2 regions of the Alcanivorax sp. IL3 genome follow, and region 2 is predicted to be linked to the other one. Evidence: predicted binding sites of a transcription regulator. Region 2 holds the regulator's gene; the other holds the start of a gene.
What was found. Region 2 encodes FNR, which switches genes on or off when oxygen is low (the NO sensors DNR and NnrR bind a similar motif). Its sites were predicted from a motif close to TTGATNTANATCAA; they were not measured.
Positions count from the first base shown of each region.

Region 1: ACMG4M_RS00980 (bacteriohemerythrin) is a predicted target of FNR. The motif match lies at 2,208-2,221, and genes of this name have one in related genera.

Region 1 is NZ_CP179931.1:209,691-218,801, forward strand. Features, by position in the region: gene ACMG4M_RS00975 (OsmC domain/YcaO domain-containing protein) at 1-2,082, opposite strand, end outside; gene ACMG4M_RS00980 (bacteriohemerythrin) at 2,279-2,743, shown strand; gene ACMG4M_RS00985 (histone deacetylase) at 2,870-3,967, shown strand; gene ACMG4M_RS00990 (fumarylacetoacetate hydrolase family protein) at 4,119-4,817, opposite strand; gene ACMG4M_RS00995 (FAD-binding oxidoreductase) at 4,810-6,204, opposite strand; gene serA (phosphoglycerate dehydrogenase) at 6,348-7,577, shown strand; gene ACMG4M_RS01005 (COG3014 family protein) at 7,723-9,063, shown strand; gene ACMG4M_RS01010 (YcfL family protein) at 9,060-9,111, shown strand, end outside.
Region 2 is NZ_CP179931.1:1,995,921-2,005,031, forward strand. Features, by position in the region: gene ccoS (cbb3-type cytochrome oxidase assembly protein CcoS) at 1-28, shown strand, start outside; gene ACMG4M_RS09290 (sulfite exporter TauE/SafE family protein) at 25-795, shown strand; gene hemN (oxygen-independent coproporphyrinogen III oxidase) at 862-2,235, shown strand; gene fnr (fumarate/nitrate reduction transcriptional regulator Fnr) at 2,316-3,026, shown strand; gene ACMG4M_RS09305 (universal stress protein) at 3,023-3,940, shown strand; gene ACMG4M_RS09310 (hypothetical protein) at 3,957-4,253, shown strand; gene yaaA (peroxide stress protein YaaA) at 4,295-5,068, opposite strand; gene ACMG4M_RS09320 (hypothetical protein) at 5,143-5,625, shown strand; gene ACMG4M_RS09325 (MBL fold metallo-hydrolase) at 5,684-6,517, shown strand; gene corA (magnesium/cobalt transporter CorA) at 6,698-7,648, opposite strand; gene ACMG4M_RS09335 (alpha-ketoglutarate-dependent dioxygenase AlkB family protein) at 7,712-8,362, shown strand; gene ACMG4M_RS09340 (nucleoside recognition domain-containing protein) at 8,340-9,111, opposite strand, start outside.

The DNA of each region.
Region 1 (9,111 bases), 1.8 Mb from region 2:
GCCGTGGAAACGCACCGTGCCATTCACTGAGCCCACCACCGCTTCCATGGTCTCCTTACCAAACATACGCTGGAAGTTAACCAGATAATAATCCAGCTCAAGCTCGTCATCCAGAGTGATCTCCAGCACCGCGCGCAGGGCCTGGTAGAACAGCCCGCGCACTACCGTGTTGTCGTTGAACTGCAGGAACATATCCACCAGTTCCAGGGCTTCTTCATGGCGCTGTAGCGCCAGGTTGATCAGCAGCTTCAGCTCCAGCACGGTGAGCTGGCCCCACACGGTGTTCTCGTCGAACTCGATACCGATCAGGGTAATGATGTCGGTGTAGTTGTCGATCTGGCTTTCTTCCAGGCGCTCAGTCAGCTGGCTGAGCTGGTCGTCGCTGAGGCGGTGCAGGTTGAGAATGTCTTCCCGGTAATCCAGCGCCATATTGGTGTTGTCCCAGATCAGGTCTTCCACCGGGTAGACCTCGGAAAAGTCCGGCACCAGAATCCGGCAGGCCGATGCACCCAGCTGGTCGTACACCGCCACGTAGGCTTCTTTTTCCAGATCGTCGAGAATGGCGAAAAGTCGCGCAGCTTCTTCCTCATTGCTGCCGGAAAAATCCCATTCGCAGAAATCTTCATCCGCCGTGGCGCTGAAGAAGCGCCAGCTCACCACCCCGGTGGAATCAATAAAGTGCTCCACGAAATTGTTGGGTTCGGTGACTTCCTGGCTGTTGAAGGTGGGCGGTGGCACGTCGTTGAGACCTTCGAAACTGCGGCCCTGCAGCAGCTCGGTGAGGCTGCGCTCCAGCGCCACTTCAAAACTCGGGTGGGCGCCGAAGGAGGCAAACACCCCACCAGTGCGCGGGTTCATCAGGGTCACGCACATCACCGGGAACTGGCCGCCCAGGGAGGCATCCTTCACCAGCACCGGGAAGCCCTGTTCTTCCAGTGCCTGGATGCCTTCCACAATCGCCGGGTACTTGGCGAGCACGGCATCAGGAACATCCGGCAGGGTGATTTCTTCCTCGATGATGTGCTTCTTCACCGCCCGCTCGAAGATTTCCGACAGGCACTGCACCTGGGCTTCGGCCAGGGTGTTGCCCGCGCTCATGCCGTTACTGAGGAACAGGTTTTCGATCAGGTTGGAGGGGAAGTACACCGTCTCACCATCGGAGTGGCGTGTGAAGGGCAGCGAGCAGATGCCACGGTCCACCCGACCGGAGTTGGTATCAATCAGGTTGGAGCCACCCAGCTCCCCCTCCGGGTTGTAGATACCCAGGCAGTAGTCATCCAGGATCTCTGTCGGTAGCGCATCGTTGGGGCCGGGCTTGAACCACTTCTCGTCGGGATAGTGGACGAAGTCGCTGTTGGCGATCTCCTCACCGAAGAACTGGTCGTTGTAGAAGAAGTTGCAGTTGAGCCGCTCGATAAACTCGCCCAGCGCCGAGCACAGCGCCGCTTCCTTGGTGGCGCCCTTGCCGTTGGTAAAGCACATGGGCGAGGCCGCATCGCGGATATGCAAGGACCACACATGGGGGACGATATTGCGCCAGGAGGCGATCTCGATCTTCATCCCCAGTTCTTCGAGGATGGCGCTCATGTTGGCGATGGTCTGCTCCAGCGGCAGGTCCTTGCCCTCGATAAAGGTGCGGTGCGCTTCATCCGGCGTCACCATCAGCAGCGCCTGGGCGTCCTCGTCCAGGTTGTCCACTTCCTCGATCTGGAATTCCGGCCCGGTCTGGATCACCTTCTTCACCGTGCAGCGGTCAATGGAGCGCAGAATGCCCTGCCGGTCCTTGTCGGAAATATCCTCCGGCAGTTCCACCTGAATGCGGAAAATCTGGTTATAGCGGTTCTCCGGGTCGACGATGTTGTTCTGCGACAGGCGGATATTGTCCGTAGGGATATCCCGCGCCTTGCAGTACACCTTCACGAAATAGGCCGCGCACATGGCCGACGACGCCAGGAAATAGTCAAACGGGCTGGGCGCCGAGCCATCACCCTTGTAGCGGATGGGCTGGTCGGTGATGACGGTGAAGTCGTCGAACTTGGCTTCCAGTCGAAGGTTATCGAGGAAGTTGACGTTGATTTCCATGGCGGGGCTACCGGAGTTAAGAAATGGTGAGCTAGGGGCGCCATTATCCAGCTTTTACCCCCTACCGTCTGTAGGGGCGACCTTCCAGGGTTGGAATCCGGGCCTCCCCCTACGGTGTTCAAACATTGATCTATGTCTACATCGCCTGATCTACCCCTTGCTAGCGTAACTATCCATCACAAACCGGAGACAGATCATGCGCATCGTATGGAGCCCCGACTACGAACTGGGAATATTGCTGATCGACCAGCAGCACCGTCGTATCGTCGACTACATCAATGATCTGGACCGGCTGGCCGGCCAGCCCGACGCCCAGATGGGCGTGGCCCGGGTCCTCTATGATCTGGTGGACTACACCGAATCCCATTTCAGCTTCGAGGAAGCACTCATGGAGCGGGCCGGTTATGAAGGCCTGGATGACCACCATCACCTGCATCGAAAGTTCACCTTCCACATCGAATCCCTGATGCGTCGCCATGAAGAAGGCGTCGACGTGGCAGAGCCGCTATTGCAGGTGCTGGAGAAGTGGCTGCTGCACCATATTCTTGAAGAGGATCGTGACTATACGGAACAGGTGCGGGACTTTATCGACAGTATTGGCCGTGAGCGATTGGGTGGCTGGGTGAATGATAATTTGCGCAAGCATTTCCGGGTGTCATAGTCGTCATGGCGCCTAGCGCGCTATTGGCGTGCTGATATCAGCGGCCATGGAGGCTGTGTTGTTGCGTTAAGCGGGGGGTTGCGCGGAGAATCAACCGAGGACACACACCAAGTGAGGGAGTCACGAGTGGCAGCGTCGCGCAGCGTAACCGTGTTTTATGACGAGGTAATGCTCGGCCATGATCCGCAAGTGGATTTGCCCTTTCTGCCCAGCCGGGTGGAAAAGCGGGTAAGGAATATTCTCGGTGGGCTGAATTTCAAATGGAACTACCCGGAACACCCCGGCCGGCTCTCCGCCATCATGGACCTGCTCAAGCAGGAGCCCATCCCCGGTGTACAGTTCCAGTCCGGTCCGCGCGCCACCTACGAACAACTGGGCCGTGTCCACACCACCACCTATCTGGACCACATCTTCTCCCTGGAAGGGCAGCGCGCCTGGCTGGACAGCGATACCACCGCCGTCTCGCCGGAGAGCATTCCGGCAGCCACCTCTGCGGCGGGCAATGCCATTGCCGCCGTGGAGAGCGTGGTGAAGGGGGAAACGCAAAGCGCGTTTGCCCTGGTTCGGCCCCCCGGCCACCATGCCGAACCGGTGCGGGCGCGGGGCTTCTGCCTGTTCAATAACGTGGCCGTGGCCGCCGCCCATGCCCAGGCAAAACTGGGTTGCCAGCGTATCCTGATCGTTGACTGGGACGTGCACCACGGTAACGGCACCCAGGACATCTTCTGGGCCGACCCGGATGTGCTGTTTTTCGACACCCACTGCGCCGCGCCGTTTTACCCGGGGTCCGGAAATTTGAATGAGGTGGGTGCCGGCCTGGGTGAAGGCTATACGGTCAACGTTCCTCTGCCGGAATCTGCTGGCGACATCGCCATGGAAAAGGCCTTCCGCGATATTCTGATCCCCGCCGCTGACCGCTTTGAGCCCGACCTGGTGCTGGTCTCCGCAGGCACCGATCCCCACCACAACGACATGGCCTTCAATCTGAGCTACGACGGCTTCGCAGTACTCACCAGCATCGTCCAGAGCATTGCCGACAAACACTGCGATGGCCGCCTGGTACTGGTTCTGGAAGGCGGCTACAACCTGACCTCTCTCGCCCGGGGGGTGCATACCATGTTGACGGTGATGGCCGGCGGCGACGTGCCGGAACTGATGGAGTGCGGACTCCGTGAGGTGAGGGAAGCGGCGGAGTTTCATCGGGATGCGTTTGAGGAGGAATAGGTGGTGTCTTCCATGCCCAAATAGAACCCGCCTCAAAGTGCGTTCAAGCAGCGACGCCACTTCAATACCCAATGGCTAAATATCATCAATGTTGACCGTATTCGCTGCGTTCCAACAGTGACATTTGTTCAGTGGGAGCGGTGGCTGCGTATCAGGCGACGGAGCCGAACACCTGAATGATATTGCCCAGTCGCGCGGTAAACTTGTCGCCGCTGTTGAGCGGGCCGACGCCGGCGGGGGTGCCGGTGAAGACCACATCACCGGGTTCCAGGGTGAAGGTCTGGCTGATTTCGCTGAGCAGCTCGAAGGTGGGAAACAGCATCTGGCCGGTGTGACCGTGCTGGCGTACCTCGTCGTTGATTTCCAGGGTGACGTTGAGCTTCTGCTTCACGGAGATGCCGCGGGCATCGATGAAGCCGGAGACCGGGGCCGCGCCGTCGAAGGCTTTTGCCCGTTCCCAGGGGTGGCCTTTTTCCTTCAGGGTGTTCTGTACCTCACGCAGGGTCAGGTCCAGGCCGACGGCGTAGCCGGCGATGCTGAAGCGGACGTTGTCCAGGTCGGTTTCCTTGTGAAGCCGTTTGCCGATCAGCACCACCATTTCCACTTCATGGTGTACTTCGCCCTGCCCTTTGGGCAGCTCGAGAGGTTCATGCAGGCTCACCAACGAGGTGGCCGGCTTCATGAACAGGATGGGGGAGTCCGGCACGTCATTGCCCAGTTCCCTGGCGTGGTCGGCGTAGTTGCGGCCCACACACACCACCTTGCCCCCCGGGATGTCGATGGGAGCACCGTCGATCCAGCGATGTTGGTAGCCGTCCTGATCCACAGGGGTGTTCACTTCATCAAACATCGAACAGTTTCCCCGGGTTCATGATGTTGTTGGGATCGAAGACGTGCTTCACCGCTTTCATGCAGGCGATTTCTTCCGGGCTGCGGGAATATTCCAGGTAGGGTTTCTTGGTCATTCCCACACCGTGTTCCGCAGAGATGGAGCCGTTGTATTTCTCGACGATCTCGAACACCCACTTGGACACGTTGTTGCACTGGGCGAAGAAGTCTTCCTTGGCCAGGTCGGCGGGCTTGAGGATGTTCAGGTGCATGTTGCCGTCGCCGATGTGGCCGAACCAGACGATCTCGAAATCCGGGTAGGCCTCTTGCACCACGGTGTCGATGTCTTCCACGAAGTCCGGCACCTTGGAGACAGTGACCGAGATGTCGTTCTTGTAAGGGGTGTGCGGGGCGATGGATTCGGAGATGCGCTCACGCAGCTGCCACAGCTGATCCAGCTGCTGCAGGGACTGGCTCATGACGCCGTCCAGTACCCAGCCTTCTTCTACACACTTTTCAAAGATGGCCATGGCCTGATCGCCGGTGGCCTCTGACAGCTGTTCGAATTCCAGCAGGCAGTAGAACGGGCACTCGGTGTCGAAGGGTTTGGCAACGCCGTGTTCGAGTACATGGGCCATGGCCTTGTCGGAAAAGAACTCGAAGGCGGTCAGGTCGATGTCCTGCTGGAAGGCGTGCAGGATCTTCATCACTTCCCGGAAGCCGGGGGCGCCCAGTACCAGGGCGGTCAGGTCTTTCGGTTCGCGGGCCAGTTTTACCGTGGCTTCTACCACAAAGCCCAGCGTGCCCTCGGCGCCGATGAACAGATGACGGAAGTCGTAGCCGGTGGCGTTCTTGATCAGGCCCTTGTTCAGGTCCAGCAGTTCGCCCTTGCCGGTGACCACTTTCAGGCCGGTGATCCAGTCGCGGGTCATGCCATAGCGGATCACCTTGATGCCACCGGCATTGGTGCCGATGTTGCCGCCGATCTGGCTGGAGCCGGCAGAGGCGAAGTCCACCGGGTAGAACAACCCCTTCTGTTCGGCGAATTCCTGCAATTGCTGGGTGATGACTCCGGGCTGCACGGTGACAGCGCGGTCGAATTCGTTGAATTCCAGGATCTTGTTCATGCGATCGAAGGCCACCACCAGCTCGCCGTTGGCGGCCACCGCCCCGGCGGACAGGCCGGTGCGGCCCCCGGAGGGCACCAGGTGCAGGCCGTGGTCGTTGGCGATTTCCACGATCTGTTGCACCTCGTCGATGGTCTCCGGCAGCGCTACCGCGCTGGGGGCCGGGGCCCATACCTTGGTCCAGTCGACCCCGTAGCGCTGGGCGCTTTCCGGGTCGGTAAGGAGGCGATTGCCAAGCAAATCAGTCAGTTGCTCCAGCGCAGCATGGGCATGGGCGGTCATCAACAGGTCTCCTGCAGGGGTAAAACGCACGATGTTGAGGCGTTCTCACGGCAACTTGAGCAATCCGACGGCGCGGCTGCTCTCAATTTGAGCGGGCTATGTTAACATACGCGCCCATTTCACAGGCTACCGAGACTTCAATCATGGCCGATACTTCTCTTGAGAAGGACAAGATCCGCGTTCTCCTGCTCGAGGGCATCCACGAAAACGCCGTGGAGAACCTGAAAGCGCACGGCTATAGCAATGTGGAGCTGCTGCCCACCGCGCTGACCGGCAACGATCTGGCAGACAAGATCAAGGATGCCCATTTCGTCGGCATTCGCTCGCGCACCCAGCTCACCGAAGAGGTGTTCCAGGCGGCGGAGAAACTGATCGGTGTGGGTTGTTTCTGTATCGGTACCAACCAGGTGGATCTCAACGCCGCCCTGAAGCGTGGTATCCCGGTATTCAATGCCCCCTATTCCAACACCCGCTCGGTGGCCGAGCTGGTGATTGCCCACACCATCAACCTGATGCGTGGCATTCCCGAGAAGAACGCCTCTGCCCACCGCGGTGGCTGGCTGAAGTCTGCCAAGGACAGCTACGAGATCCGAGGCAAGACCCTGGGGATTGTGGGTTACGGCAACATTGGCGCTCAGGTGTCCGTGCTGGCCGAATCCATGGGCATGAAAGTGAAGTTCTACGACGTGATTCCCAAGTTGCCGCTGGGTAATGCCGAGCAGGTGAGCAGCCTCACCGAGCTGCTGGGTCAGTCCGACGTGGTCAGCCTGCACGTGCCGGATACCGCCGCCACTCGCTGGATGATCAAGGAAGAACAGATTCGCGCCATCAAGCCCAAGGGTTACCTGATCAACTATGCCCGCGGCAAAGTGGTGGACATTGATGCCCTGGCCGGTGCCCTGCGTGATGGCCACCTTCTGGGCGCTGCCATCGACGTGTTCCCGGAAGAGCCCAAGGGCAACGACGACGAGTTCATCAGCCCGCTGCGTGAATTCGACAACGTGATCCTGACGCCGCATATCGGGGGCTCTACCCAGGAAGCCCAGGTGAACATTGGTACCGAAGTGTCCGAGAAGCTGATCCGCTACTCCGACAACGGCGCCACCCTGGGTGCGGTGAACTTCCCGGAAGTGGCCCTGCCGGCCCACCCGGACATGCACCGCCTACTGCACATTCACAAGAACGTGCCCGGCGTGCTCACCCAGATCAACACCGTGTTCTCCGAGAACGGCATCAACATCTGCGGTCAGTACCTGCAGACTAACGAAGAGATCGGTTACGTGGTCATTGATGTGGACAAGGGCTACAGCCAGCTGGCGCTGGAGAAGCTGCGCACCATCGACGGCACCATCCGTACCCGGGTGTTGTTCTAGACGACCCGGTGTTTCCGCAGGAGCGTTCGTTCGGGCGCTCCTGCGGAACTGTGAAACACTCGACAAAAAGTCGGTGGCGGGCTACCTTGCTTGCTCCGGCTTTTTTCGTATTTAACCTATGAGACGACTCAGGAAAGGATGCCTGTTGGTTGCAGGGCTGCTGGCATTGTCCGGCTGTGCCACAAACTCCCTGTTTGTGCCCTACCCCAATCAGGCCCAGCAATGGAAGGCCTCGCTGGCCACCGCCCCGGTGACCCCGGCGGCCACCCAGAAGCTGGAAAAAGCGGCCAGTGGCGGCGATGGCGTGCTGTATCTGCAGGAACTGGGTCGAGTCAGTCAGCTTACCGGCCAGCGTGAGCAGAGCCGCGAAGCCTTTGCCGGCGCCATTCAGAAATATGACGACGAAGACGCCAGTGCTCGCATTCAGGTGTCATCCCTGACGGCTTCCGCCTCCTCATTGATTACCAACGACAATGCCCGCGGCTATGTGGCGCCGGACTACGAGCGCATCTTCACCCATGCCTATCAGGCCCTGAATTACTGGGATGCCAACGATCCTACCGGCACCGCCGTGGAATTGCGTGGTGCGGCCCTGGAGCAGCGGGTAGCCGCCGACAAGCGCGACAAGGAAATTGCCAAGGCCGAGGAAGCCGCAGAAGAAAACAACGTGGACCTGAGCCAGTTCGATGGCTATTTCCAGGGCATCAATGCGGTGGCCGGGGAGGTCAAAGCCAGCTTCCAGAATGCCTGGACCTTCTACCTGTCCGCCCTGTTCTGGGAAGCCCACGGCGAATACAACGATGCCCTGGTGGACTACAAGAAGGCCCTGGAGATCCACCCGGAGCTGGACATGCTCAAGGAAGATGTTGAGCGAGTGTCCAATGCCATGAAGGGCCGGCCTGAAAAAGACGGCATGGTGGCAGTGCTTTACGAGCAGGGCTTTGTGCAGGCCCGGGAAGAATTCAGCCTGCCCATTCCCACCGTCCACGGCATCTTTTCGGTGGCCTTCCCCACCTATTCTCTGACCAGCAAGCCGCGCCCCAACAGCCTGCGGGTGCTGGACAGTGCCAGCCAGCCACTGGGGGAAACCGTGGTGCTGGCCGATGTGGGAGCCCTGGCCGCCAAGGATCTGAAAGAACGTCTGCCTGGCATGTTGGTGCGCCAGACCCTGCGCGCCACCGCCAAGTACAATCTGCAGAAAAAGGCCAATGACGATTTCGGCCCGCTGGGGGCCTTCGCCACCCAGCTGTATAACCTGGTCAGTGAGCAGGCGGACCGGCGTAGTTGGTTGACCCTGCCTGCCTACGCCCAGGCAACACGATTTTCACTGCCCCAGGGGGAACATACCCTTGTATTGAGCACCCCCGAGGGCAATGCTACGTTGACGGTACCGGTGGTAAACCGTGGCCTCACCGTGATTCATGTGGCGGCCGTTCCCGGCCAGCTGATTACCCGCGTGTTACCCGTTCAGGAGGGACCCTTATGACACTGTTACGCCCGATGCTGGCGCTGCTGCTGGCTGCGATGCTGGCGG
Region 2 (9,111 bases):
AGATCACGACAACGAGCGGGACTCATGATGCCAGAGAGCCCGGAATCCCTGCTGACTCTGCTTGCCAGTGCTCTTCTGCTGGCGTCTGCCGGCAGTGTTCACTGTATCGGCATGTGTGGCGGCATCAGCAGCGCGCTCACCTTCTCGATTCCAGAATCGCGCCGCCAGGGTAAGTCCCTGTGGGGCTGGCAGCTACTCTTCGGCATCGGCCGGGTCTCGACCTATATGGTGCTTGGTAGCCTTGCAGGGATGCTGGGCAAGGCGTTGCTGGATTGGCTGCCTGGCCCCTCCATGGCCATTGGGCTAGCCCTGTCCGGCGTTCTGATGTTGCTGCTCAGTGGTTATCTGCTCGGGCAAGGCGTGTGGCTAAAAAAACTGGAAGGTATTGGTGCCGGGCTGTGGCGCCGATTACAGCCCCTGACCCGGCGGCTACTCCCGGTAGATCGCCCGCTAAAGGCGCTGGCGCTGGGCGGACTATGGGGCCTGCTGCCCTGTGGCCTGATTTATACCGCCCTGGCCCTTGCCGTTACGGCCGGCAGCGCACCGGCTGGTGCATTGGTGATGCTGGTCTTCGGTATAGTAACCATCATCCCCGTGGCCATTACCGGTGTGATCGCCTCCCGGCTGCAGCATTTTCGCAACGGCATCTGGCCAAAGGTGGCGGCATCACTGACGTTTCTGCTGGCGCTGGCATTCTTCTGGCAGGCCTGGTCCATGAGCCAGATGCCCCATCACGTTCACCCTGGTCCTGCCGATTCAGGCAAACACAGCCACCACCATCAGCCCGAGACTTGATCCAGGTCAACACAGTCAATTCAGGGCCCGCAATAATGGAGTAAATCACTTAACTGGAGAGCGGGTGTGGCTACCTGGGACAAAACATTGATCAGCCGGCATGGCGGTCCCGGACCGCGCTACACGTCTTACCCGCCTGCTCCCCAGTTTCACGAGGAAGTCAGTGAGTCGGATTATGCCGAGGCCATTGATGCTGGCAATGCCGCTCGCCGGCCGTTGTCGCTGTATATGCACATTCCGTTCTGCAGCACCGTCTGCTATTACTGCGCCTGCAATCGGGTTGTCACCGCCAACCGTGGCAGAGCGGCGGAATACCTGAAACGTCTGAAGCAGGAAATCGGCCTGCGCGCCGAACAGGTAGACAGGCAAAGGCCGGTCACCCAGATTCACTGGGGTGGCGGCACCCCCACCTTTCTAAGTGATGCCCAGATCACCGAACTGGTCTATTACATGGCCAGACACTTCACCCTGCGTGAAGATGACCGTGGCGACTATGCCATCGAGATTGATCCACGCACCGTGGACCAGGCTCGTCTGGGGCTGCTTCGTGGCCTGGGCTTCAATCGTATCAGCCTCGGGGTTCAGGACCTGGATTTGCGTGTGCAGCAGGCGGTCAATCGGGTCCAGCCCTATGAAATGATTCGTCAGACCATGGGCTGGGCGCGGGATTTCGGTTTCAAATCCATTAACACCGATCTGATTTACGGCCTCCCCTGGCAGTCGGAATCCAGTCTGGCCCGCACCATCGAGCAGATTGCAGACCTTCGGCCCGAGCGAATTTCGCTGTACAACTACGCCCATCTGCCGGCGCGCTTCAAAATTCAGCGGCAGATACCGGATATGGCCTTGCCCAGCCCGGAAGAAAAGCTGTCCATGTTCGTCCGTGCCGGGCGCATCCTCCAGGATGCCGGCTATACCTTTATCGGCATGGATCACTTTGCTCTGGAAAGCGACGAGATTGCCGTGGCTCAGCGCAACGGGCTTCTGCACCGCAATTTTCAGGGATACACCCTCCACGGGGATGCGGATTTGCTGGGCTTTGGGGTCAGTGCCATCAGCCAGATCGGCAATCTTTACGCGCAGAACATGAAATCATTAAGTCATTGGTCGGATGCCATTGATCAGCACCAGTCCACCATTGAACAGGGTTATCTCCTGGATCGCGATGACCAGATGCGCCGCGACCTTATCATGCGCCTGTTGTGCGACCTGTACGTGGACATGAATCTGTTCAGTGAGCAGTGGCAAATCAATTTCCCTGACTACTTTGTGGATGCCCTGGCTTCCTGGGTGGAGTTTGAGGATCAGGGGCTGGTGCGCGTGGACAAGCAGCGGCTGGTGATCACCGAGCAGGGCCGGCTGGTAAGCCGGGCCCTGGTGATGCCTTTTGATCGCTATACCCAGAACGAGGCCCAAAATCGCTTCAGTCGCATCATTTGAACTATATTCGCTTGTTGTTCACCCTACCCTATACTGTAAGGTGAAATTTGCATTACGCAGCCATCAACCGGAGTCACACCGTGTCTCAACATGTTTCCTGCAATGATTGCAGTCTCAGCCCTGTCTGCCTTCCACTGGCAGTGGCGCCGACACAGCTCGACGAGCTGGATCGCATCATTCATCGGGGCCGACCCCTGAAACGCGGCGAACATCTGTTTCGCGCCGCCGACGAGTTTCAGGCGGTCTACGCGGTCCGCTCCGGCGCCTTGAAAACTTATGTGCTCAGCGATGAAGGCGACGAGCAGGTCACCGGCTTTTATCTCCCCGGTGAAGTGCTTGGCATGGATGGCATTAGCACCGCCCACCACATGTCCAACGCCAAGGCACTGGAAACCGCCACGGTGTGCGAGATCCCATTCTCCAAACTGGAAATGCTGTCCCAGCGCATCCCGTCGCTGCAGCACCATTTCTTCAGCCTGATGAGTAACGAAATTCGCTCAGACCGTGAGCTGCATATGCTGCTCAGCAAGAAAAATGCGGATGACCGGGTGGCATCCCTGTTGATATCCATGTCAGCACGTCACCAACGCCGAGGGCTTAGCGAGCGGGCATTCCGTCTTCCCATGTCGCGCTATGACATCGCCAATTATCTGGGCCTGGCGGTGGAGACTGTCAGCCGTATCTTTACCCGCTTCCAGCAAAATGGCTGGTTACGCGTGGAGGGACGTGAAGTGGAGATCCTAAATCGGCGAAGCCTTTGTGGAGAGCAGAGTCTGGAAGTAAGCCTGTGACCGCCCCGGTACTGGCCATTCTCGACAGTGATCTGAAGGCTCCCCAGCCTGCGCTATACAAAGCCAGACAGGTGGCGGATTCCACCAAGGCGCCACTGCATGTTCTGGTCAATGCCTATTCCTCCGCTATGGTTCGCGCCGTTGGCGTTGACCATGAACGACAGGACGCCGCCCGCGCACAGATTCACAAAGCCTGGCAAAACAGGATCAGTGAATTAACCGATAGGGAGCGCTGTCAGCTTTCCATTCTGTGGCACAAAGACAGCATGGCCGCATTGCGTGAGAGCATCCTCGACCTGCAACCCGCCATGGTGGTTGTGCATACCAGTGAAGAAAGCGGCCTGCGCCGGCATCTTTTCACCCCGCGGGACTGGCAATTGATTCGCAAGGCGCCCTGCCCGGTGCTGTGTGTTCATGGCCGTCAGTGGCCCCATGCACCGAGAGTTCTGGCCGCCCTGGACCCGGGTACAGAAGAGCAGCCCCAGGATGCCCTGGCGGTTAACGTGCTCGGTGCGGCAAATCATTTTGCCGGCAATCTTGGTGGCACCCTGCGCGCTACTCATGTGCTTGATGAAATGGACGACAGCCTGATTCTGCTGGTGGGCGAAGCGATTCCCGATTACAGCGGCGGCATGGAAAAGGTGCGCCAGTTTTACCGTGATCGCTTTCAGGCATTTGGTGCCGCCCACGGCCTGGGGCCGGACCAGATGACAGTGCTGACCGGCCCGGTGGCGCCGACCCTGGCGAAATACTGTGACGAACATGATATGGACGTACTGGTGGTAGGCACCGTGCATCGTAACCTGCCGGAAAGGCTGTTACTGGGCGCCACAGCAGAATCCGTGATTACCCGTGCCAGCACGGATGTGCTGGTCATCAAACCCCAAGGTTTCCAGAGTCCCTGGCAAGCCTGATCAGGAGCATAACGTAATGACAGACAAGAAAGACTTTGCCGACAACATTCGCCAGAAACTGGAAGACTGGGATTATCAGCTGGATCGCCTGACCGCCCGGTTGGGGGACAAGCGTGAAGAGTGGCGTAGCGACGCGAAGCAAAAAATTGCGGAGATTCAGGATCGTCGCGACGAGCTGGAAGCCAAACTGGAAAAACTGGAGTCTCACGGCGAAGATGCCTGGGATGACATCAAAGCCGGCGTGGAACTGGCCTGGGATGGTTTGAAAACCGGCTTGCTTGCCGCCCGCAGCGAGTTTGAAGACAGAGACTGACCCCGTTTCAGGAGCGCCCCAGTGGCGCTCCTTCACCAGGTCTACTGCTCGGCCCGACGAAACACCGGCTTGTCCGGGGTCGACAGATCCGAAGCAAAGCAATAACCCGCCACATCGAAATTCTTCAGTTTGGCCGGGTCCTTGATGCCCTTCTTGATAATCCACGCCGCCATCAGGCCACGGGCCTTCTTGGCGTAAAAGCTGATCACCTTGTACTTGCCGTTTTTCTCATCCTGGAAGACCGGTTCAATGATGCGGCCATTGATCCCTTTCTTGTTCACCGACTTGAAATACTCATTGGATGCCAGATTGACGAGCACGTCGGTTTTCGCCGCTTTCATATCCTTGTTGAGCTGTTCAGTGATAATGTCGCCCCAGAACGTATAGAGATCCTTGCCGCGTGGGGTATCCAGTTTGGTACCCATTTCCAGGCGGTATGGTTGCATCAGGTCCAGCGGGCGTAGCACGCCATACAGTCCTGACAGCATTCGGAAGGACGTCTGGGCCTCCTTGAGCTGGTTGTCCGTGAAGGTGTCGATTTCCAGGCCGGTATACACATCGCCCTTGAAGGCAAACGCCGCGGGCCTGGCATTCTTCTTGTTGAAGGGTCGCTGCCACTGGGCAAACCGCTCCACATTCAAGTGCGCGATCTTGTCACTGACACCCATCAGGCTGCTGACATCCGCCGGAGAAAGCTGGCGTGCCCGCTCGATCAACACATCGCTATCATCCAGCAATCGGGGCTGGGTGGTTTTCAGCGTTGGCAATTCGCTCTCGTAATCCAGGGTTTTTGCTGGCGATACAACAATCAGCATGGCCTACTCCTTTACATATGACTCCCGGGATTATATGAATCAGGGGGAGCGAGGTCTGCAATTCTGGAGAATAAATGCGCCTATTACTGGTATTGACTGTCATTATCGCGGTTACCGTTCTGCTCTGGGGTAGCTGGCAATGGGGGCGTCGACCGTTTTATCTGGTGCTGAGCCTGGTACTGGCCGGCCTCATGGTACTCGGCATCGGTGTCTGGCAAGGCGGCCGTGACGATCAGGTGCGGCTTCCCCCTGATGGGATCGAGGTAACGCTGAAAGAATTCCTTGCCTCTGAATCCGGCGTGCGCCTGACCGGCAACCTGGCCAACCGCAGTGAAATGAATGTGGCAGCGGTAACGCTTCAGGCCCGCGCCCTGTCCTGCCCGAAGGCGGAGAATGACTGCACTGTGATCTACCAGCAGACCATTGATGTGCAAATGTACCTGCCCGCTGGTCAGGATTACCCCTTTGCAGTTGTCAGTCGTCATCCGAAAGAAGACACCCCGGTGGATCGCTGGGAACTGGAAGCGATCGACAAGCTGGCCTACCCGCAGTCGTAGACTGGCATCCTGCAGGGTGAATCGTCACAATGCGGCCTTCAAATTCCCAGGAGTCATTATGGCATCACTGATTCCCGGCCAGCTCACCCCGATTGGCGATCATGCCTGGCGGGTTCTGGCGCGCAACCCGGGCATGATGACCGGGCCTGGCACCAACAGTTATCTGTTTGGCAAGGATAGCCTGACGGTCATTGATCCCGGCCCCGAGGATCAGGAGCATCTGCAGGCTCTGCTGCAGGCTGCCCGCACCCTGGGAAAACCCATCGACCAGGTGGTGGTCACCCATACCCATCGAGACCATTCCCCAGGCGCTCTGGCATTGGTGGCAGCCACCGGGGCTCGTTGTCTGGGCCCCTCGGTACCCGATGACGGCCTGCAAGACGAGAGCTGGCAGGCAGACCGTCTGTTGGCCGAGGGAGACCGAGTGGATTGCGGCGGCGTTTCGCTACAGGTAATTGAAACCCCGGGCCATGTGGGCAACCACCTGTGCTACCTCAGTGATGATGGCATGCTGTTTACCGGCGATCACCTGATCCAGGGCTCCACCGTAGTGATCGCTCCTCCCTCCGGTTCCATGCAGGCCTACTTTGCTTCGCTACGCAAACTGCAGCAGCGCGGCATAACACGGATGGCTCCTGGTCATGGCGATCTGATCAGCGACCCGGAAGAAACCCTGACCCATACACTGGCGCATCGACAGAAACGCGAAGACAAGGTGCTGGACGCCCTCTCCGGTGACCCGCAAACCCTGGCAGAGTTGGTGAAGGTGGTCTATGACGACGTGCCGGAATTCCTGCACGGTGTAGCCCAATTTTCTCTGCAGGCCCACCTGATCAAGCTGGCCGAAGACGGCAAAGCCGAAGAAACCGATCAAGGCTGGCACAAAACCTGATTGCGCCAGCGAGGCGAGTTACGAGAAGCGAGTTTCGAAAGGCGAAAAACAAACCGGCGCTACGATTTTGATTTTCGTGACTCGCTTCTCGCTCCGCCCTCTTCGCATCTCAAGCGATGCTCCTACAGGAGCTCAGCCGAAGGCGGTTTTCGCGGTTAACTATGCACCGTTAACTGCCCTTCACAGCCACCCTTTACGCTTGAAAAACCAGTAAGGCGTCATGCCGGATAGCAGCATCAGGCATATTGCCATGGGATAGCCATAAACCATGTCCAGCTCCGGCATGATCTCGAAGTTCATGCCGTAGATACTGGCAATCATGGTGGGCGGCAGGAACACCACCGCGGCGATGGAAAAGATCTTGATGATCTGGTTCTGCTGGATATTGATGAACCCCTGTGCCGCATCCATCAAAAAGTTGATCTTGTCGAACAGGAAGGTGGTGTGTGACATCAAGGTGTCCAGGTCATGCTGCACCTCGGCACAGGTGCGACGGCGAACCTTGTCGGTGCGGACATAGCGCTGAATAAAGGAAATGGAACGCTGGGTATCCATCAGGCAAAGGCGAATCTTGCCGTTGGTATCCTCCAGCCGGGCCAGTTTTTCAATATCGTCTTCCAACTCTCCGTTCTCCTCCTCCAGCACGCTGTACCCCACTTGTTCCAGGTCACGGTGCACATCCTCGAGGGCATCAGCCAGGTTTTCCACTTTTTGCTCGAGAATACTCAAGAGGATATCTATCGGCTGCTTTGCCTTTACCCAACCTCGGCGTACGCGCAGTCGCAGTAGCCGGAAATCAGGCAACCGGGAATCCCGGAATGACAGCAGACGACCTTCCTGGACGACAAACGCCACCGTGGACGTACGAGCGCGACCCTCGGACTGAAACAGAAACAGGGAGTGGACATGCAGCCCCTGCTCATCGCTGAAGAAACGGGCGGACGCTTCGATTTCTTCCATGTCATCAGAGGCCGGCAGTTCCGCTTCCAGAAACTGTTGCACCAGCTCGCGTTCGTTTTCCTCCGAGTCCACCAGATCGATCCAGCTGGCATCATCAGCCAGAGTGGGCAGGATGCTTTCCGTGTCCTTTTCACGCAGAACACCGTTTTCGATGCGGAAGATATGCAGCATGATGTTTCCCTGATCACCATCGCCGGCAAGATACCGGCAGCAATTTGATATAGCACGGAGCTTATGACTGTCAACGATTCCGGGTCCGCAGCCGGCCAGAAAATGCCGGAAGCGATTACCCTGGCCGGTCAGGCCAGGTTATGGCTTTGGCACCATGCCCTGCCCGCTGCACAGCACCGGCTATTACAAGCAGATCTGAATGCGGCACTGGACTGGCAGCAGCCACGGATTCAGGTATTTGGTCGTTATCATACCGTACCACGGCTCACGGCCTGGCATGGCGATGCGGGCATTCCCTATCGCTACTCCGGTCACCAACATATGGCGGATGGCTGGCCGGACGTGTTGAAGCCGGTGCGCGATACCGTGAGCGAACTGTGCGGGCACCCGTTTAACTCGGTGCTGGCCAATCGCTATCGCAACGGCAAGGATTGCATGGGCTATCACAGTGACGACGAACCCGAGCTTGGCCCCGAGCCCTGGATTGCCTCTTACAGCCTGGGGGCAGAAAGGGATTTCGTGTTTCGCCCCCGTGGTGGAGGCCGCCAGTGTTTCTCGCTGGCACTACCGGATAACAGCCTGCTGCTCATGAGCCCGCAGGTGCAGCAGCAATTCCAGCATGCGCTACCGCGGCGACAACGGGTTCAGGGTGAGCGTCTCAACCTGACGTTTCGCAGAATCTTCAGCGGCATCAGCCCCAGAACGCGTAACTGAGCAGAATGGCGGCGATCAGTCCCGCCGCATCCGCTGCCAGACCACACCATAAGGCATAGCGGAAATCACGGATCCCCACGCTGCCGAAGTACACCGCGAGCACATAGAAGGTGGTTTCCGTGGAGCCCTGCATCACTGCAGCCATACGCGCGGCCAGGGAATCCACACCCTGAGTCTGCATCACATCCACCATGGCTGCCCGGGCCCCGGAGCCGCTCAGCGGTTTAAGGAACGCCACCGGGAGTGCGTCCACAAAGCGGGTGTCCCAGCCAATAGCGGCGGCCCCGAAACGAATGCCGTCCAGGAACAGGTCCAGCACCCCGCCCGCTCGCAACATGGCAATGGCCGCCAGCATGGCCACCAGGTAGGGGATCAGCCGCACCGCCAGGGTGAAGCCCTCCTTGGCGCCCTCCACAAAGGTGTCGTAGCTATCTACCCCACCCCGCCAGGCAGCAACAAAGAAAGCACTCAGCACCAGCAACAGAATGCCATTGCCAAGCAAGCTCGACAGCGTGTTGGCGAGCTCCGTGGGCGCCAGCCAAACAATGGTCCCCAGCGCGGCCAGCATGGCCAGCCAGATACCGGCCACCACCAGCAACAACGGATCGCGCAGAGATATACGCTGGACCCGGGCGGTGACCAGAATGCCCACCAGGGTGGATACCGTGGTGGCCATCAGCAAAGGCAGGTAGACAGCAGCCGGGTCACTGGCGCCCTGCTGGGCCCGGAACATCAGCACTGTCACCGGC